Regions from separate parts of the Bacillus sp. V2I10 genome, predicted to be linked through region 2. Evidence: riboswitches for the same ligand, from Rfam matches in the RefSeq annotation. Region 2 holds a riboswitch; each other region holds the start of a gene.
The links. Region 2 has a riboswitch for S-adenosylmethionine ahead of fbpA (Fur-regulated basic protein FbpA). Riboswitches for the same ligand answer to the same signal wherever they lie in the genome.

Region 1: another riboswitch for S-adenosylmethionine. It lies ahead of mtnK (S-methyl-5-thioribose kinase); the one in region 2 lies ahead of fbpA (Fur-regulated basic protein FbpA).
Region 3: another riboswitch for S-adenosylmethionine. It lies ahead of metK (methionine adenosyltransferase); the one in region 2 lies ahead of fbpA (Fur-regulated basic protein FbpA).
Region 4: another riboswitch for S-adenosylmethionine. It lies ahead of QFZ72_RS05255 (O-acetylhomoserine aminocarboxypropyltransferase/cysteine synthase family protein); the one in region 2 lies ahead of fbpA (Fur-regulated basic protein FbpA).

Annotation. Positions count from the first base shown of each region.
Region 1 is NZ_JAUSYV010000001.1:3,963,982-3,969,325, forward strand. Features, by position in the region: gene QFZ72_RS20105 (pyridoxal phosphate-dependent aminotransferase) at 55-1,227, opposite strand; gene QFZ72_RS20110 (carbon-nitrogen family hydrolase) at 1,330-2,118, shown strand; SAM riboswitch class I at 2,226-2,386, shown strand; gene mtnK (S-methyl-5-thioribose kinase) at 2,483-3,673, shown strand; gene mtnA (S-methyl-5-thioribose-1-phosphate isomerase) at 3,687-4,745, shown strand; gene QFZ72_RS20125 (sugar ABC transporter substrate-binding protein) at 4,747-5,344, shown strand, end outside.
Region 2 is NZ_JAUSYV010000002.1:73,253-78,596, reverse strand. Features, by position in the region: gene QFZ72_RS27680 (amino acid ABC transporter permease) at 1-445, shown strand, start outside; gene QFZ72_RS27675 (amino acid ABC transporter permease) at 461-1,165, shown strand; gene QFZ72_RS27670 (amino acid ABC transporter ATP-binding protein) at 1,168-1,923, shown strand; SAM riboswitch class I at 2,272-2,379, shown strand; gene fbpA (Fur-regulated basic protein FbpA) at 2,469-2,627, shown strand; gene QFZ72_RS27660 (riboflavin kinase) at 3,227-3,691, shown strand; gene QFZ72_RS27655 (GNAT family N-acetyltransferase) at 4,021-4,632, shown strand; gene QFZ72_RS27650 (amidohydrolase) at 4,547-5,344, shown strand, end outside.
Region 3 is NZ_JAUSYV010000001.1:1,495,391-1,500,734, forward strand. Features, by position in the region: gene QFZ72_RS07555 (CD3324 family protein) at 1-65, opposite strand, end outside; gene pckA (phosphoenolpyruvate carboxykinase (ATP)) at 429-2,018, opposite strand; SAM riboswitch class I at 2,330-2,463, shown strand; gene metK (methionine adenosyltransferase) at 2,650-3,852, shown strand; partial or broken gene asnB (asparagine synthase (glutamine-hydrolyzing)) at 3,996-5,344, shown strand, end outside.
Region 4 is NZ_JAUSYV010000001.1:1,028,843-1,034,186, reverse strand. Features, by position in the region: partial or broken gene QFZ72_RS05255 (O-acetylhomoserine aminocarboxypropyltransferase/cysteine synthase family protein) at 34-1,307, opposite strand; SAM riboswitch class I at 1,427-1,536, opposite strand; gene QFZ72_RS05250 (hypothetical protein) at 1,613-1,936, opposite strand; gene QFZ72_RS05245 (thioredoxin family protein) at 2,098-2,406, opposite strand; gene QFZ72_RS05240 (toprim domain-containing protein) at 2,432-2,779, opposite strand; gene QFZ72_RS05235 (YusG family protein) at 2,896-3,141, opposite strand; gene gcvH (glycine cleavage system protein GcvH) at 3,195-3,578, opposite strand; gene QFZ72_RS05225 (arsenate reductase family protein) at 3,640-3,999, opposite strand; gene QFZ72_RS05220 (acyl-CoA dehydrogenase family protein) at 4,155-5,344, opposite strand, start outside.

The DNA of each region.
Region 1 (5,344 bases), on a different contig from region 2:
ACCTGAAATTAATTTGGATTATGACAGTTTTTCAAAAGACTGTCAACCGCCATTTCAAAATAAATTCAAAGATTTTATCCGTTTTGCTGCTTCTCTCAGTCTTTCTTCTGAGGTTAAAAGTCCTGCCCTTACATAGCCTTCTCCGAACTTCCCAAAACCTACACCAGGCGCAACACAGACATGTGCGTGCAGGAGGAGATACTCGGCAAAGGATTCTGAAGTATAGCCTGCAGGAACAGGCAGCCAGGCAAAAAATGATCCCGGCGGCGCTTCAACCTGCCAGCCAATTTCGTTCAGAGCAGTGATGAATGCATGGCGTCTGCTTTCATACCGCTCAACCAATTCATCCACACAGGTCTGTGATTCAAGCAGGGCAGCTGCAGCAGCTTCCTGGACAGCGCTGAACACACTGACAAACATGTGATCCTGAAACAGGTTAATCGCTTCAATGACACTTTCATTGCCTATCGCAAAGCCAATCCTCCAGCCCGCCATATTATACGTCTTCGAGAGCGTATAGATTTCAATCCCAGTCTCTTTCGCTCCTTCAACTTCCAAAAAACTGACAGGTTTCTTTCCGTCATATCCAATGGCGCCATAGGCAAAATCATGGACAACACAAATTTCATTTTCTTTTGCAAACGCGACTGTTTCTTCAAAGAATTCTTTTGAAGCAACAGCACCAGTCGGGTTGTTCGGGTAATTCAAAAACATAAGCTTTGCCTGTTTCTTCGCTTCTTCTGAAAGTTGCCCATAATCCGGCAAAAACTGATTATCTTTTACCAGCGGCATAAATTCCATTCTTGCCCGGGCAAGCTCTACCCCAGACCAATAGTCAGGATATCCGGGATCCGGCACGAGAACTAAATCATCCGGGTCCAGCAAACATTGCGGAATTTCAACAAGCCCCGCTTTTCCGCCAAACAAAATGGCCACTTCTTTGTCAGCATTAAGTGTTACACCATACTCCCGCTTGTAAAATTCCGTAATTGCCTCTTTAAGAAATTTCTGTCCGCGGAACGGGGAATATTTGTGATAGTCCGGATTTTCTGCCGCCTCTTGAAGAGCCTTAACAATATGAGGCGGTGTTGGCTGATCAGGATTCCCCTGTCCAAGATTAATAACGTCATGTCCCGCTTCGATACTTGCATTCACTCTTCCTACAAGACTTGCAAAAAACTGCTTTGGAAGCTTATTTAATAACTGTGATTGATTGAAGTTTTTCATGTTTTACACCTTCTCAAAAAATTCTTGAAATTCTAGTGAAAAATCATATATTGTTAGAGTCAGCTTGTAAAGAAAAAATTTTCGAGGCGGAGATGACGATTGATGAATCCAAAAGTGGCATGCCTGCAAATAGACCTTGTTTTTGGTGATCCTGAAGCAAATATTGAAACGGCAAAAAAAGAAATAGAAAAAATAGCAGCATCCGAAAAACCTGACGTAATTGTTCTGCCTGAACTGTGGACAACGGGCTATGATCTAACTAGGCTCGATGAGATCGCAGACCCAAACGGCAGCAAAACAATCTCTCTAGTAAGCAGTCTGGCTAAAACATATGAAGTCAATATTGTGGCAGGTTCTGTTGCGAAAAAAACAGAGTCAGGCGTAACGAACACGATGTATGTTTTTAATCGGCAAGGCGAGCTTAACCATGAATACAGCAAGCTGCATCTTTTCAAACTGATGGATGAGCACCTGTATTTAAACGGCGGGACTGAAAATGGCCTGTTTCAGCTTGACGGTTTGCAAAGTGCAGGAGTGATTTGCTATGACATTCGATTCCCTGAATGGATCCGCGTTCATACAACACAAGGAGCTGAAATCCTTTACGTTGTGGCAGAATGGCCGCTCCCTAGACTTCATCACTGGAGATCCATGCTGATCAGCCGTGCAATTGAAAATCAATGTTTTGTTGTAGCCTGCAACCGCTCAGGCAGTGATCCGAAAAATGAATTCGCCGGTCACTCGATGATCATCGATCCGTGGGGAGAAATTTTAGCTGAGGCCGGAACTGAGCAAACCTCGCTTACAGCAGTCCTTCAGATGGAGAAAGTTAAAGAAATCAGGAAACAAATTCCTATTTTAAAAGACAGACTTCCACATTTTTACTCTTAAAAAAAGTATTGACAGTTTTTCGTCATACCTGTTAACATTCAGAACAAGTGATAAATTCCAAATTGTGCGAATCATTTTTTTATCACCAACCTTTAATTTCATACTATCTCTTATCAAGAGTAGGCTGAGGGATTTGGCCCGATGACGCCCAGCAACCGACCGTAAAACCATTGTAAAATGGGGCGCAGTTTTTTATGCGCGGGGAGATTACTCCTACAAGGCACGGTGCTAATTCCAACAGAAAGAAGTTCTTTCTGGCAGATAAGAGGTGCGAAGCCTATGCCTTCAAGCCTCTTTCACTGTGGAAGAGGCTTTTCTTATTGCCTGAAAAGCCTCTAATTTTAAAACTGGAGGGTTATAAACCATGTCAAACTATCGATCATCTTCTTATGAACCGTTAACTGAAAGTTCCGCTGTAGCTCTTGCCATCAGACTTGGGTTGTTTGAAGAAAAAAGTGTCCTGACGTGCAGGGAAATTGGCGACGGTAACTTGAACCTTGTTTTTCACATTGTGAATCAAAATCAAAAAGGATTCATCATCAAACAAGCCCTTCCGTATGCAAAGGTAATCGGCGAGAGCTGGCCGCTTACTCTTGACCGTGCCAGAATCGAAAGCAGCGCCCTGCTGAAGCAGGCTGAAGTGGCAAGTGCATATGTGCCAAAGATTTACTATACCGATGAAACTTTAGCGATCACAACTATGGAGGATCTCTCTCATTTGCAGATTGCCAGAGCCGGATTGATAGAAGGCAGAGACTTCCCGCTATTAGGACGGCATATCGGCGAATTCTTAGGAAAGACATTATTCTATAATTCTGATTTCGCACTGAATCCGAAGGCAAAAAAGCAGCTTGTCAAACAATTTTCGAACCCTGAGCTTTGCAAAATAACTGAAGATTTCGTCTTTACAGATCCATTTTTCGACTATGAGTCAAACAGCTTTGAAGAAGAGCTGAGACAAAATGCTGAAAACATTTGGAACGATAGTCATTTAAAGCTTGAAGTGGCTAAATTAAAGCATAAATTCCTCACGGAAGCTGAAACGCTTGTTCACGGGGATCTTCATACAGGAAGTATTTTTGCAAGTGAAACGGAAACGAAGGTGATTGACCCTGAATTTGCCTACTATGGTCCGATTGGATTTGATCTTGGACACTTTTTCGCCAACCTTTTAATGAACGCCATTTCCAGAGATGAAGCAAATCAGCAGGTTCTTTTGGATCATATCGAGACCGCATGGGCCGTTTTTGAAGAAGAATTTTCAAAAGCATGGAAGAATGACAGTCTGGAAGCTTTCGCAAAAGTTGACGGCTACCTTTCTTTTATCCTGGAGAAAGCATTTGAAGATGCAATTGGTTTTGCCGGCATTGAAATCATCAGACGCACGATCGGGCTCGCTCATGTAGCAGATCTTGATTCCATCGAGCCTTATGAGATCAAAATTGAAGCAAAACAGCGAGCGCTTGATTTAGGAAGCAAGCTTGTAAAAAATCGTCAATCGATTAAAACGACTGCAGACCTTGCAGAATCTTTTAAACAAGTACCTGTCAGATAAGGAGAACACATCCATGTCATTTACAAATACAATTATTCCCCGTTCTGTCGAATGGAAAGAAACATATATCCGCCTGCTTGATCAGCAAAAACTGCCTGCTGTGACAGAATATATCAAACTTCAGACAATTTCAGACGTTTGGGAAGCGATTAAAGCATTAAAAGTGCGCGGTGCTCCTGCAATCGGAATAACCGCCGCTTTTGGGCTTGCGCTCGCTGCTAAACAGTATGAAACCGAGAATTTAGATGAATTTCACCGGCTGCTTGCCCGCGATCATGATTATCTTGCAAGCTCAAGACCTACTGCTGTTAATTTATTCTGGGCCCTCGGCAGGCTGGTAAAAAGCGTGCAGGGTGCCGTTTCTGTTAACGAAGCGAAAACCAACCTTCTTCATGAGGCCATTCAAATCCAAGTAGAAGACGAAGCAACGTGCCGCAGAATTGGCGAGCATGCCCTCCCGCTTTTTAAAAACGGCGATTCCGTCATGACGATCTGCAATGCAGGATCAATTGCTACTGCCCGTTACGGCACGGCTCTCGCTCCCTTCTATCTTGCTAAAGAAAAAAACATCAATCTATCCGTTTATGCATGTGAAACCCGCCCTGTGTTACAAGGTGCGCGTCTGACCACATGGGAGCTCATGCAGGCAGATGTCGATGTGACGCTGATTACCGACAATATGGCTGCACACACGATTTTCTCAAAAGGCATTTCCTCCATCATTGTCGGCGCAGACCGCATTGCGGCAAATGGGGATACTGCCAATAAAATCGGGACGTATAACCTGGCTCTTTTAGCTGGCGCCTTTCAAATCCCGTTTTACGTAGCAGCCCCGCTTTCTACTTTTGATCCTGAAACGAAAAGCGGTGAAGAAATTCCAATTGAGGAACGCGATCCAAGGGAAATTACGCATTTTGGCGGGCAGCAGATTGCTCCGGATCACGTTAAAGTGTTCAACCCTGCTTTTGACGTAACTCCCCATCATTTGATCACGGGAATCATTACAGAAAAAGGCGTTTTATCCGGTGATTATAGCTCAGAAATTCAGAAAGTATTTAAGGGGGAAGCCTAAAGTGAAAGGGTTTAAGCAGGCATTTATTTTACTTACATTGTTTGTCTTTCTTTTAACCGGGTGCACAAGTGAACAGGATGCTGTATCGGATACAGAACCAAAAGCTGCAGAAGAGAAGAAAGAAGAAACGGCTGCGGCTGTTGCTTCCGGCAGCACCGAAGTACCTGAAGCCGTGCAAAAGCCGCTGAAAATTGCAGCGATCATGCAGATGTCAATTGGAACATTTTCTTCTCAATACATCTCTGGTGTTCAGGAGCAGGTCGAAAAGTTCGGCGGATCCGTCCAAATTTACAACGCAGATAACGACTTATCAAAAATGGCTACATATGTAGAAACGGCCATCACGCAAAACGTTGATGCGATCTTAATTGACCACGGCCGTGCAGATGCCCTCCAAGGCCCTGTAGAAAAAGCTGTAGCCAAAGGAATCCCTGTAGTAGCCTTTGACAGTGACATCAATGTAGACGGCGTAACCGTCATTGATCAGGACGACTACAGCCTTGCCTGGAAATCACTTAAAACATTAGCTGAAGACTTAAACGGCGAAGGTGAAATCGTTACGGTTTGGGTCGCCGGCTTTACGCCAATGGAAAGACGCC
Region 2 (5,344 bases):
TGTCGGTGTTGATATTACTCGTATGAACCCTATGAACTTTGTCATAATTACGTATGCGTTAAGCAGCGGTGCGACATTTTCGGAAATTATCCGCGGCAGTGTAGCAAGCGTAGAAAAAGGTCAGGAAGAAGCTGCATACAGCATTGGAATGAATAAAAGGCAGACGTTTTATCGAATTATTCTGCCCCAGGCTCTTTTAATTGCATTTCCTAATTTCGGGAACTCTGTCATTGGTTTTCTAAAAGACACATCCCTTGCGTTTACAATTGGAGTAATGGATATGCTTGGCAGGGGTGATACGCTGATTGCTGCAACAGCGCATGCGTTAGAGGTCTATATATCCTTATCTATTATCTACTATATTATTGCCATTCTGCTTGAAAAAGTATTTAAAAAATCAGAAATTCATCTCCAGAGATATGACCATGGGATTGCAGCAAATTAAAAAGGAGGGAAATGGATGGTTATTGATACTCTTTTTATCTTGACTGCATTTCTCGAAATTATTAAAGCTTTGCCTCTAACACTTACAGTTACGATCATCCCATTATTGGCAGGCTTGGGGATAGGTCTGGTGATCGCTGTTATTCGGATGTATAAAATCAAGTTTATTCATCGCATAGCAGATTTTTATGTATCTTTTTTCCGGGGTACACCGATTTTGCTTCATATTATGGTGATTTATTTAGGGATTCCAATGGTGTATGACACCATGGCAGATCAATATGGGTGGGCGTTTAAATCAAACTCTATTCCAATTGTCGTGTTTGTTCTCATTGCCTTTTCTTTAAATGCTGGTGCGTATATGTCTGAAATTATTCGCTCCGGAATCCTTGCTGTAAACAAAGGTCAAATAGAGGCGGCTTATTCTATTGGAATGAGCTCTGTCCAGACAATCAGAAGAATTATTATTCCTCAGGCATTCGCAGCAGCTATACCTAATTTAACGAATATTTTTGTTGGGTTTTTGCACGCCTCTTCCATTGCTTTTATTGTTTCCTTAAAGGAGCTGAACGGTGCTGCCAATATTGTAGCTTCCAGCAATTTGAAATTCTTAGAAGCATATATTGCAGCTGCGCTTATTTACTGGGGCTTGACTATTATAGTGGAGCAAGTGGCAGCTTGGATTGAAAGAAGAGTTCTTGTTTATGAGAAGGGAGTATGAGTATGATCCAACTAACTAACATAAAAAAATCATTTCATGGCCAGGAGGTCCTAAAAGGGATAAATCTAACCGTAAAGAAAGGCGAGATCGTTGTCATACTAGGACCCAGCGGATCTGGAAAAACAACCTTTCTGCGCTGCATAAACTTTCTTGAGAAGCCAAGTGATGGAAAAGTTGCGATAGGTGACTATTCAGTAGATTGCAAGAGACCAAGCAAGCTCGACATTCTTACTTTGAGAAAAAGAACCGCTATGGTCTTTCAGCAATATAATCTTTTTAAACATAAAACAGTGCTTGAGAATGTAATGGAAGGGCTTGTGATTGTTCAAAAGAAAAAACCGGAAGCTGCTAGAATAATAGCTTTAGAAATGCTTGAGAAGGTAGGACTATCTGAGAAAATTAATGCGTATCCAAGTCAGCTATCTGGTGGGCAGCAGCAGCGTGTAGGAATTGCCCGTGCCCTTTCTTTAAATCCAGAGGTGCTCCTTTTTGATGAGCCAACTTCTGCGCTTGATCCGGAACTTGTGGGAGAAGTCCTTGAGGTAATCAAAAAGATAGCTCTAGAAGGTATTACAATGATCGTTGTTACGCATGAAATGGGATTTGCAAGAGAAGTATCTAATCACGTGGTGTTTATGGATCAGGGATTAATCGTAGAAGAAGGGTCCCCAATTGAAATTTTTACAAATCCAAAAGAAGATCGTACAAAGCAATTTTTGAAAAGAATAAGACCTCAGTTAATACAGGAGATTTCTTAAATAATAGTAGGTTAAGGGATGTACTAAATAAAAAAAATTATAAAGTTTTGCTGATCGGTCATCCGAAAGCTCATACCCTAAAGCGGTATGGGCTTTGTTTAATAAGAAGGTATAAATTGGTGAAAGACTCCCAGAAGGAAGCCGTTAGTAAGGTTCTTGAATTAATAAATACGATCAAGGATGGAAATTTAACGGTGCATTTCTGAACGGTGAAATTACTCAATTAGATAGTTATGAGAAATTTGTATTTTGGGATGATTGAAAGGGCTAGTATATCTGTAGGTATATTTTACACAAATTCTAATAATATAGATTGAGATATCTTTAGTAAAAAATTAATGTATTTTCTTCTTATCAAGAGAGGCGGAGGGAATGGCCCGATGAAACCTCAGCAACAGATTCTATCACTAGAAGACTGTGCTAAATCCAACAAGCAATGTGCTTGGAAGATGAGAAGAGGTAAGCTAAAAAGCGATGAAACCTCTTCTTAAAAACAGAAGGGGTTTTTAATTGCTATAAAACCCTTCAATAAAGGGGTGTTCGCAATGGGTAATATTATTCGTCAAGCTATTGAAAAAAGAAAGAGTCATTTGATAAGTAAACTGTTAAGCAATGGCATTTACAAGAAAAATGATCTGCATCTTTTCGAATTAACACTAACTGAGCTTGAAGAAGAATTCAAACGTACCTTCAAAAGTCAATGATTAAAATAGTCATTTAATGCAAACCAATTAGAATTAACTGATTGACCTTATAATACGAAAGGGCAGGATTACTGAAGAAGCAGGGATAATAAAAAAATAAAAATGCATTTAAATTAAACAATGAGGATTTAATTCAACAGACAAGGAGACGTTTTTTTGTAAGTGTAATGACAAGTGGCATTTTATTAATGGGAGACCTTAGAGTAATTTGGCTAGGTCAAATCATCAAGTAAACTTTTCAAAAATCCTTATTAAAAAAGGTAGTGGGAATGAATCACTAAATGGAAAACTACATTAATTGTGTTACATTCTAATATTAAGGTTTATGGCTTTAAATTTGAGTTGACAGGTAGGAATAATATGTTTTACAATTTGTAATAATCAAATTAGTAAAGCTGATCGGATAACCGAAGGCATAACCCTTTTTGTTGGGTTATGTCTTTTTATTTAAACTAAATCAAAAAACGGAGTCAAAACTGAATATGTAAGATAATAAATCGAGTCGATTGGATAACCAAAGGCCTAACCATTTTATAATATGGTTGGGCCTTTTTTGAAAACTTAACAGGTTACTTGCTTATATACAGGAGGGTTCAATATTGGGAACAGACAACTTATTATCTGATATTAAAACGGATGTATTTATTGAAGGAAGAGTCGTTACCGGAAGAAAAATTGGAAGGGAACTGGGGTTTCCTACCGCAAATATTGATTCAAATGTAAGCAGACTGAGTAACGGAGTATATGGTGCAATGGTCATTTTGCATGAAAGAAGATACTTCGGTGTTATGAATGTTGGTGTGAAGCCAACTGTTGACTCTAATTCACAAAAAACATGTGAAATACATTTACTTGATTTTCAGGGGGATATTTACGGAGAAAACCTAAGATGCCACATTCTTTTTAAAGTAAGAGAAGAAAAGAAGTTTGATTCTTTAGAGCTGCTGACAAATCAAATCAAGGGGGATATTTTATATGCAGAGAAACGTTTTAACTTCATTGGATATACTTCAGCACAAGAGCAAGACCTCTTTAATGGAAAGCCAATATTTAAATCTTCCTGACTTGATTTTTTATAGTAAGTGCTACCAGCAATATTCTATAAATAGAGGGGTGTATAACACTATTGACAACTGGTTTTATGAATATGGCATTTTGAATGTTCTATACAGAAGAATATATATTTTAGCTTTCTTGAGCTTTGTGAAAGATGAAAATAATGATTTAGAACCCCGAAAATTTATTAGGTTTGGAAGTGGCGGACTGACTTTTAAGCTAACCGAATTTGTCACTTGTTATATCAATAGACAAGAAAAAAGATCTCCAAATATTCGGTCTGTAAAATAATTGGTACATTAAATGACGAGTCGAAATATTAAGGAGGCGGATATAAATGAATCAAGAATTATCGATTCATATTCTAGAGGAACACGATAGAGAAACCGTTCGTCAATTGCTGATCGAAAGCTACAGACAATATGAAAAAGAATTTAATAGTCCAGAATCTTGGCAGGCCTATTTGGAAAATATTTCAGCCTCGGTTGATAATATGCAAATAGATCGAATCTTAGTAGCTAAGACGGGTCAATCCGTAATCGGGACCCTTCAATTGTTTGAAACATCTGAAACAGCATATGGCAGACCGGAGCTGGAAATTTCATCTCCGATTGTCAGGTTGCTTGCCGTCCATCCTGATGCAAGGGGACGCGGTGTTGCGCGGGCATTATTGAACGAAAGCCTTATCTATGCTAAATCAAAAGGAGCAGATAGTTTATATTTGCATTCTAGTGACGTTATGCATAAGGCAATTCAATTATATGAATGGCTTGGATTTACGCGTGACCAATCAAAAGAATTTACGAATCAAAATGTTCTTGTTAAATGTTATCGGTTTAATTTAAAAAGGGAAGGTGAACCTCATGAACCAGGCGGAACTAGAAGCATATTTAATCTCCATAAGACGCCATTTACATCAGTATCCGGAGCTGTCGAGAAAGGAATTTGAAACAACGAAGTCAATTACATCATGGCTTCAAGAAAAAAAGATTGAGATTCGGCCAACGACTCTAAAAACTGGTGTATTTGCTGATATTAAAGGAGATAAACCAGGTCCAACCATTGCTGTGCGTGCCGATATTGATGCATTGCCGATAGAAGAAAACACAGACTTACCTTTTGCCTCAAAAGTTAAAGGAGTCATGCATGCTTGCGGGCATGATTTTCATACCGCTGCAGCTATTGGAGCTGCGTATCTTTTAAAAGAAAATCAGGAGAATTTAAAAGGGAATGTTCGATTATTGTTTCAGCCTGCTGAAGAGATAGGGGGAGGTGCAGAAAAACTAATCAAAGATGGTCAATTGACTGGGGTAGATGCAGTCATTGGTCTACATAACAAGCCGGATTTACCAGTGGGAACAATTGGACTAAAAAATGGTCCATTGATGGCAGCTGTCGACAGGTTTAAGGTCGTCATTCAAGGAAAAGGGGCTCATGCTGCTTTACCAAATAATAGCCGTGATCCGATTACTGCGACAGCACAACTTATTACCTCTCTTCAATCGATCGTCAGCAGGAATGTCTCACCCCTTCAGAGTGCTGTAGTCAGTGTAACAAGGATTGAGGGAGGAAGTACCTGGAACGTCATCCCTGGTGATGTCACAATTGAAGGCACAGTGCGCACATTCGATGTAAATGTTAGATCAGAAGTAAAGGAACGT
Region 3 (5,344 bases), on a different contig from region 2:
ATGTACTGCTGAATTTCTGCAATTAGTTCTTCAGGTAAAATAGCGTTTGCGTTCACATATTTCATTTCTGCCAGCCCCTTATTTGTGATTATAAAAATAAGGTGCAAAGCCACAGGACTTGAAAAGGCAAACGCTGATGCGGGCGATTTAAATAAGTGTCCGCCCCATGCAAAGTATCGCCTTTTTACTGCCGGGCTTTGCATGAGACGATGCAGAATCTGGCAAACGGACTGAATTCGCCAAAAAAGATCACCCCCTTAAAAGAAATGATTGATTTACTTTTTTATACAATTTTATCATATGGATCTAGCTCAAAAAAGGAAAAACGTTCCCGACCAAATTCAGTCTGAGTTCTTTTCCATTTATCAAGCCAGCTGCGATACATCAAAAAAGCTATGCCAGAGTGTGTGGCATAGCTTTTGGATTGCTTATACTGTTGGTCCGCCAAGAGTTTCAATCTCTTCTGAAACATGATTGAACTTTTTGAAATTTTGTTTGAACTTATCTGCAAGCTCTTTTGCTTTTTCATTATACGCATTTATGCTGTCCCAAGTTTTAACTGGCTGCAGAACTTCATCCGGTACACCAGGCACGTGAATTGGAATTTTCAGTCCGAAGTTTTCATCTGTAACAGTTTCCACGTTGTCTAATTCGCCTTCAAGAGCGGATAGAACCATTGAACGGGTATATTTCAGTTTCATGCGCTTGCCGGTTCCGTATTCTCCTCCAGTCCAGCCTGTGTTGACTAAGAATACATTTGCCTGATGCTCATCAATTTTCCGCCCGAGCATCTCTGCATAAACAGTAGCAGGAAGCGGCAGGAAAGGCGAGCCAAAGCACGTAGAGAATGTAGCCTGAGGTGATGTAATGCCTCGCTCTGTTCCGGCAAGCTTGCTTGTGTAGCCGCTTAAGAAGTGGTACATGGCCTGTTCTTTTGTTAATTTGCTGATAGGAGGAAGAACTCCAAATGCATCAGCAGTTAAAAAGACAATCGTATGCGGGTGGCCTGCAATACTAGGCTTCACAATGTTATCCATTGCTTCAAGGGGATAGGCCGCTCTTGTATTTTCAGTAAAGAAGGTATCATCATAGTCAGCAATTCTTGTGTCATCATCAAGTACTACATTTTCAAGCACTGACCCGAATCTTATCGCATCAAAAATTTGAGGTTCTTTTTCACGTGAGAGGTTGATGCACTTGGCATAACAGCCTCCTTCGATATTAAAAACACCGGCATTTGACCATCCGTGCTCATCATCGCCGATTAATTTGCGGTTAGGATCAGCAGACAGGGTTGTTTTTCCTGTTCCTGACAGACCGAAGAAAAGGGCAACATCGCCTTCCTGACCAACATTTGCAGAGCAGTGCATCGGCAGGATACCGCTTTCAGGAAGCAAATAGTTCATGACAGAGAAAATGGATTTTTTCATTTCTCCTGCATATTCCGTTCCTCCGATTAGGATCGTTCTTTTCTCAAAAGAAATGATGATAAAAGTTTCAGAATTTGTTCCATCTACTGACGGATCTGCTTTAAAGTTTGGTGCGGACACGATCGTGAATGGATTATCATGCTGAATCAGCTCATCCGCGCGCTCTGGCTGAATAAATAATTGCTGTGCAAAAAGGTTATGCCAGGCAAATTCATTTACAACCTGAATCGGAAGGCGGTATTTTGCGTCAGCTCCGGCAAAGCCTTTGAAAACAAAGAGCTCATTGCGGTCTTTTAAGTATGAAAGAACTTTTAAGTACAATTTTTCAAATGCCGTTTCAGAGAAAGGCTGATTAACAGCACCCCACTCAATTTTGTCATTTGTTGAATTTTCTTTTACAATAAATTTATCTTTAGGTGAACGTCCTGTGTAAGTACCAGTTGTTGCACGGACTGCTCCTGTTGAAGTTAATGTACCTTCATTGCGCTCTAATACTTTCTCTACAAGAACGGGAACTGATAAGTTATGAAATGCATTTTCCCCTTTAAGTAAAACATCAAGCTCATTTGTAATTTCGATTGAATTCATCCCATACCCATCCTTTACCTATATTTCTATTATTATTTTCAACTATATGTTAAGTGACTCTTCTCGATTAGTATAACACATTAAAATAAATAGTCTATACTATTTAACTTATTCTACGTACAAATTGATGAAATGGAACTGTTTAAGAAACGTTTTTGATGAAAATGATACATATATAATAGGAAGTGTTTTTATTTCGGCATTTTGTGGAAACATATATAAAGGGACCAAAAAAATCTTATGCGAAAACCTTGTTATTTTTTGTTGACACCTGAAGGAAATATACGATATTATATGTCCTTGAACGGATTCTCTTATCCCGAGCTGGTGGAGGGACAGGCCCAATGAAACCCAGCAACCTGCTTTATCTTGAAAATTCATTCGTGAATTTTTGCGAGCAAAGGTGCTAACCTGATGCAAGGCGAAAGCCCTTGATCGATAAGAGCGAAAGGCTACGATTTTAGTAAATAACCTTTCCTCGCGGGAAAGGATTTTTTATTTCAAATATATTTTGCCTGAAAGTACTCGTGGATTCTCCTAAAACATGCCAACTGAAATATTTTGCCGAATGGTCAAAATATGAAAGGGAATGAGTTCCGTATCATCTAACCTTTTGAGGAGGAAAACTTTAATGACTAAACAACGTCGTCTGTTTACTTCAGAGTCTGTAACTGAAGGTCATCCTGATAAAATTTGTGACCAGATTTCTGACTCGATTTTAGATGCAATCCTAGAAAAAGATGCAAATGCCCGTGTAGCTTGTGAAACATCTGTTACAACAGGTCTTGTTCTGGTTGCTGGTGAAATTACAACTTCTACTTATGTAGACATTCCAAAAATCGTTCGCGAAACGGTTAAAGAAATTGGCTACACTCGTGCAAAATATGGTTTTGATGCAGAAACATGTGCAGTACTTACTTCAATTGATGAGCAGTCAGCAGATATCGCGATGGGTGTTGATCAGGCGCTTGAAGCACGTGAAGGAAAAATGACAGATGAGCAGATTGAAGCTATTGGTGCAGGTGACCAAGGATTAATGTTTGGTTTTGCCAATAACGAAACGAAAGAATTAATGCCTCTGCCGATCTCACTTGCCCACAAACTTGCACGCCGTTTAACGGAAGTCCGCAAAGAAGAAATTCTTCCGTACCTTCGTCCTGACGGAAAAACTCAAGTAACAGTTGAGTATGATGAAAATGACAAGCCTGTTCGCATTGATACAATTGTTATTTCAACTCAGCATCACCCTGAAATTTCATTGGAGCAAATTCAGCGCAACGTAAAAGAGCATGTTATTAACCCGGTAGTACCGAAAGAATTAATTGATGAAGATACAAAATACTTCATCAACCCGACTGGCCGTTTCGTAATCGGCGGACCGCAGGGCGATGCAGGCTTAACAGGCCGTAAAATCATCGTTGATACTTACGGTGGGTATGCTCGTCACGGAGGCGGTGCATTCTCTGGTAAAGATCCAACAAAAGTTGACCGATCTGCAGCTTATGCAGCACGCTATGTAGCTAAGAACATTGTAGCAGCTGGCCTTGCTGATAAATGTGAAGTTCAGCTTGCATACGCAATTGGTGTGGCTCAGCCGGTATCAATCGCGATCGATACATTTGAAACAGGGAAAGTGAAGGAAGATGTGTTAGTTGATGTTGTTCGTGCTAACTTTGACCTTCGTCCGGCAGGAATCATCAATATGCTGAATCTTCGCCGTCCAATTTACAAACAAACAGCTGCGTACGGACACTTTGGCCGTAATGATCTTGACCTTCCATGGGAAAGAACAGATAAAGCAGAAGCTCTTAAAGAGCAGGCATTAAACCGATAATAAGTAAAAAAGGATGAGAATACTGCTGTACGCAGTTCTCATCCTTTTTTTGTCGAATTTTTGTTTTATTTTGTAAAAATATGCAACAATCTCTTCCTAGTCTTCGTTTTATAAGTGGAAAGACAATTTTGGAGGCGAATAGGATGTGCGGATTTGTTGGAATTATTGATTATCGTAAACAAGCAGGAGATCTTTTATTCAATACATTCATTGAGAAGGCCAGCAGAAAAATAGAACACAGAGGTCCTGATGACAGCGGATTTTATCAAGATGAGCAGGTTCTTCTGGCCTTTCAGCGGTTAAGCATTATAGATGTTAAAAGCGGACACCAGCCTATGGCTTATGGAACTGATGACCGCTATTACATTGTGTTTAACGGTGAAATTTATAACTATATTGAGCTCAGAGAAATCATTTTTTCCCATGGGTATAAGTTGAAAACGGATACGGATACAGAAGTGATCGTTGCGCTTTTTTGCATTTATGGCCAGGAAACGATTCAACTTTTAAGAGGAATGTTTTCATTTCTGATTTGGGACAGACAGGAACACTTTTTATTCGGTGCAAGAGATCACTTTGGAATAAAGCCTTTATATTACATAGAAAACGGGGAAATAAATCTTTTTGCTTCGGAGCTTAAGAGCTTAACGGATTATCTTCCAAACCCCCTTATTAATGAAGAATCCTTTGAGCACTATCTCTCTTTTCAATATGTACCTGATCCGGGCACGATGCAGGAGCATATTAAGAAAGTTCCTCCAGGCTATTTCTTTACAAAAAAAACGGGAGAGGCACTAGAGCTTACAAGGTACTGGAAACCGAAACTTGCGCCTGTGCGTCCAGCTGACGAAACCAGGCTCAAAGAAAAAATTCAGGAGGCTTTAATTGATTCGGTCAAAGTCCATATGCGAAGCGATGTGCCTGTTGGATCTTTTCTGTCAGGGGGAGTGGATTCAAGTATTATTGCATCCATTGCTAAGCAATTTCATCCTTCACTTAAAACCTTTTCTGTCGGCTTTATGCAAGAGGACTACAGCGAAATCGATGTAGCAAAAGAAACAGCGATTGCGCTTGGTGTTGAGAATTTTTCCTATATCGTTGACCATAAGGAATTTATGAAGGAGCTTCCAAAAATCATTTGGCATATGGATGATCCGGTGGCAGATCCGGCTTCTATTCCTCTTTATTTTATTGCACGTGAGGCAAGCCAGCAGGTGAAAGTCGTTTTATCGGGGGAAGGAGCAGATGAGCTTTTTGCAGGCTATAACATTTACAAAGAACCTCAAGATCTATCTGTCTTTGGTCATCTTCCTCAAAGCTTTAAGCAAAGATTAAAACAGCTGGCTGCTGTTTTTCCTGAAGGAATGAAAGGGAAAAGCTTTATTGAGAGGGGGACAACCCTTTTAGAAGATCGGTATATTGGAAATGCCAACATCTTTTCAACTGCCGAAAAACATGAATTGCTTTCTGCAGACGTTCATTTTGATCCAAC
Region 4 (5,344 bases), on a different contig from region 2:
TGCCAAAAGACGGTGTCAACCAAAAGTTTTTTATTAATTCGAAAAGACGGATGATTCAATTAATGATTTCACACCCGTTGCTTGTTCAATTGCCTGTTCAAGATCCTCCAGAAGGTCATCTATATGTTCAATCCCAACAGACAATCGAATTAAGTTTTCAGTTACTCCTGATTTTTTCAGGCCTTCTGTATCCAGCTGCTGATGTGTAGTGCTGGCAGGATGAATGATCAGGCTTTTGGCATCTCCGACATTTGCTACATGCGACCATAGGTTAACAGAATTAATCACCTTTGCGCCTGCTGCACGGCCGCCATCAATGCCGAACACTACAACCGCTCCTGCCCCTTCAGCTAAATATTTATCTGCCAGGGCCTTGTCAGGGTGCTGTTCATCTTCAGGGTACAGCACCCATTTAACTGCAGAATGCTCATTTAAATACTCAACCACTTTTCTCGTATTAAAAATATGTTCTTTCATTCTTACATGAAGTGTTTCTACTTCAAGAGTAAATTGAAATGCATTAAGAGGACTGATAGCAGGCCCTAAATCCCTGAGGAGCTGAACTCGGGCTTTTACAATAAAGGCTGCCTCCGGCAATGCTTCTGCATATACAAGATTGTGATAGCTTGGATCTGGAGTCGTAAAGCCCGGAAACTTATCGCTGTTCCAATCAAACTTTCCTCCGTCTACGATAATTCCTCCGAGGGTCGTGCCATTTCCAAGCAGCCATTTGGTGGCAGAGTGAATGACAATATCTGCTCCATGTTCGATCGGCCTGCATAAATAAGGAGTTGCAAGGTGTTATCAATAATTAATGGGATACCGGCTTCATGAGCGATTTTTGCAGCTGCCTCTATATCAAGTACCTGCAGACTTGGATTGCCAATCGTTTCTGCAAAAATGGCCTTTGTTTTAGGCGATATGGCATCCCTGATATTCTCAGGATCATCCGCATTTACAAACTTAGTCTGTATACCGTACTTAGGCAATGTGGTTTGAAAGAGGTTGTAGGTCCCACCGTATAGGCTTGAGGCAGAGACAATCTCATCCCCTGTTCCGGCAATATTTAATATGGCAAGCGTTATCGCTGCCATGCCGCTTGCTACAGCAAGACTTCCTACGCCCCCTTCTAATTGGGAAACTCTTTCTTCAAAAACCGTTGAGGTAGGATTATGTATCCGGGTATAAATGTAACCCTGCTCTTTTAAGGCAAATAAATCCGATGCATGTTCCGTGTCATTAAAAACATAGGCGTTAGACTGATAAATCGGCACAGCCCGGGCTCCTGTTGCAGGATCCTTCTGCAGACCCCCATGTACATTTAACGTCTCAAGCCGAACTTATTTTGTCCCATATTTCCCATCCCCTTTTTCATTTATTCATATAAAAAAACCCCTTCAAAGAAGAGGCTGAATCACCATATCTCTTCTTATCTTCCAGAGCAGTCTTGCCTGCTCTGATGGAATTGGCACCGTGTTGCAATAACCGGTTGCCGGGCTTCATAGGGCCAAATCCCTCCACCTCTCTTGATAAGATCAAACTTATTGAATCTAAATGAATTGTAACACCGCTTCATTTACCCAGTCATTTAGTAGTTTGAATTTTTAGACTATTATTTAGACAACTGGATAATGGATTCAAGCCTAAGTACATTACGAAATGATCCTTTTACTTCAATCGCTCCAAGCTTTGAGAGCTGAAGAAGTCTGATTGGTGAATGAAAACAGTCAGAAAGATGATTTTCATCACCTGAAACCAGTACATGTGCTGAAAGATTGTCATTGTCGCTGCTTAAAAAACAAGCCCCCTTTTTTAAAACAAGCAGGATAGGTTGTTGTTTTGAACTGGTTATCCGTATTCTCAATTCTTCGTTTGGAAGCAGAGGCTGAATAAAATAAGACGCATTCATTTTTTCTACAAACGAAAATAAGTCCATTTCTTTTTCTCTCCCCATTTCTTTCCTATCAGATCATAACGTATTAATTCGTTTTAATACGACTTATCACCTTTATGAAAGGTTCGACACTTTATTAAACTTGGAGAGACAAAATAATGGTTTTTTCTATTTCCCAAGAAATATGTCAAATGCCGCCCTGCTCAGGCGGCATATTCTTTCAATATTTGATAAATATATTCAACAGAATGAAAGGCATATTTCTTGTGGGTAACCGTTCCATTTTCAAATATAAGCAGGCAGGGAACACTTTCAATTCCCCATTCTATCGCTTGCTTAGGCAGGAAATTTAAGTTTGCCGCATGAATCGCTAAAGCTGGGAGCAGCTCTTCAACAACAGCCAGCATTTTTTTTGCAAGCTGACATGTTCCGCAAAACGGAGTGTAAAGATAAAGGATGCCAAATTCTTTTTCAGCAAACATATCTAATTGTTCTTCCTTTATTTCAATCATTGCTTTTCATGAGACTCCCTTTATTTTATAAGTATTTCGCCTGTACATCGATATTTGCGCTTAAAAGCACAGCAGCAACATGCTGATCAGGTGCAGTCGCAACTTCACGGTACATTCTATCTATAAACAAATGCGCAGCTTCGGGCAGTTCCCGCTTGAATTGCTTTCTGAGGCGATCCCCTGATTCATCTGAGTCTACGAGCACGTATACGTCTCTATAAAACAGAGCATCAATCATTTCGTCTAATCGAGTAAGACTTATTGTTCCATTTGTACAGATAATTTCTACAGGTTCATTGACAACATTAAGTACCTTTCGTTTGTCAGATGTTCCTTCAACAATTATGACCTTTTCAACCTCAATTGCAGACATCGCCATCACCTATTCAGTTAAAGTATGTGTTATCTTATAACCTATTCGAATTGCATGAGGTTGTTTCTTAAAATAATTGAACAAAAATGGCAGTGGAACATTCCACTGCCATTCGATTAGCACCAGCCGTTTTCTTCGTCACAATCTACATACTTTTCATCTTTTTTTAATAAAACGTCTGCATACTGGAAAAAGGAATGGTTTTCTTCTTCATATCCATTTTTCAATGAAACCTGATTTCCATTTTGACCAAATGACATTGTGCCAATTTGCTCTTTTTCAAAAAATAAGTTCATTTGACCTTCTGAAAAGCGTCCTGTTACCCGGTCTGTAATATCTAAGCGCTTCTTTTCAAATGACATCCTTGAACACCCTCCTTTTTAAAGGTTAGGGTGTCCTGGTTTAATGCCATTTATCAGTCTTCGTTTGTCATTCCCACATATTGCTCAGCAGTCATTAGGCTGTCAACATCACTTACATTGCTTGGCTCGATAACAATCATCCATGCTTTTTCGTATGGAGATTCGTTTACAAATTCTGGGCTGTCATCGAGATCCTCATTGATTTCAACAACTTTTCCGCTGATTGGCGCATAAAGCTCAGAAACCGTTTTTACAGACTCAACGCTTCCGAAAGGCTCGTCTGCTTTAATTTCATCTCCAACTTCAGGAAGCTCAACAAATACAATATCCCCAAGTTCTGATTGAGCAAAATCAGTAATGCCGATACGTACTTTTTCACCTTCAACTTTAACCCATTCGTGCTCTTCAGAATAACGAAGTTCTTTTGGTGTGTTCATTTTTATTACCTCCAAGTTTTATCATGTTTATTTGTAAAAAGACTGAAGTTAAAGTCTTCTACTACTTTGCCCACGCTGCTTCGAATTGATCTTCTTTAAAGCCGACGGTAACTTTCTTGCCGTCTGTTGCTAATGGCCGTTTGATAAGCATGCCGTCTGATGCCAAAATCTCAAGCAGTTCTTCATCAGATAAAGAAGCAACCTTCTCTTTCATGCCTAATTCGCGGTATTTTTGACCGCTGGTATTGAAAAACTTCTTTACTTCTACCCCGCTGTTATCAAGCATCGTTTTTAATTCTTCTTTTGTCGGTGGATTTTCGACAATATGTACATCTTCTACCTGCAAATTGTGATCTTCAAACCACTTTTTAGCTTTTCGGCATGTACCGCATTTAGGATACCAATAAAACGTAATAGCCACTCTTCTCACCACCTGCAACCGTAATTGAACAAGATTATTTTACCACAATCAATTGGACAATCATAATCACAAGTTTCTATTATGTAAAATTCAGTTTCCTCAAAGAAATAAGACCTTTTCCGTTACTGGAAAAGGTCCATTTCTTATACTTTGTTTTAAGCGCGGTAACCATTTTCTTCAATTAATGCAGCAGCAATTTCACGTTTTTTGGCAATCACGTTGATCGGAGTGTGACGCGTGAATTTTCTGAGTGCCGAAATCATCATGCGAAGCGTATCGCCTTGCTCAATAGCAACTAATGATTCCTTCGCGTGTGCTTCAATCTCATTAAATGCTTCCTGACAGTAAACTTGAGTATACAGGAGCTTTTGAGCGCTCTTTGCTTCTCCTGCTTTGCTGATTGCTTTTTCAGTGCGCAGAATCGCTGATTCCATTGCATAAATGCTGCTTACGATATCTGCAATATTCACTAATACTTCTTGCTCCTTCTGCAATGCCTGACCGTACTTTTGTGCAGCAAGTCCAGCGATCATCAAGCCGATCTTTTTAGCATTCTTCAATAAATGTTTTTCTTGTTCAAGAACACCTTCGCCAACTTCTTCAGGCATGAGCATCATTAACTCTTCCTGCAGAGCCTGAGCCTTTTGCAGCAATGGCAATTCACCTTTCATTGCTTTACGCAAATACGTTCCAGGCACTAATAAGCGGTTAATTTCATTTGTTCCTTCGAAAATGCGGTTAATACGGGAATCACGATACGCTCTTTCCACTTCGTATTCTGCCATAAAACCATATCCGCCATGGATTTGAACGCCTTCATCTACTACATAATCAAGCGTCTCAGATCCTAATACTTTATTTAATGAACATTCAATTGCATATTCGGCAATGGAAGCAGCTACTTCTTTGCCGTCTTTCACTTCTTCAGGCGACAGACGGTTCATGCGGTCTTCAAACAATCCTACAGTACGGTATACAGAGCTCTCCATTGCATAGGTTTTAGAAGCCATATTAGCCAGTTTTTCCTGAATCAGCGAGAAGCTGCTGATTGGCGTTTTAAATTGCTGGCGCTGATTTGCATATTGTACAGAGACATCGATAATGCGTTTTGATCCGCCGATCGTTCCCACTGCTAATTTATATCTTCCGATGTTAAGGATGTTAAATGCGATAACATGGCCTTTTCCAAGGTCGCCTAATAGATTTTCTTTGGGAACCAATGCATCCTCAAGAATAAGAGTTCTAGTTGAAGAGCCTTTGATTCCCATTTTCTTTTCTTCCGGTCCTGTTGATACTCCAGGATATCCTTTTTCTACGATGAAAGCTGAGAAGTGTTCGCCGTCAA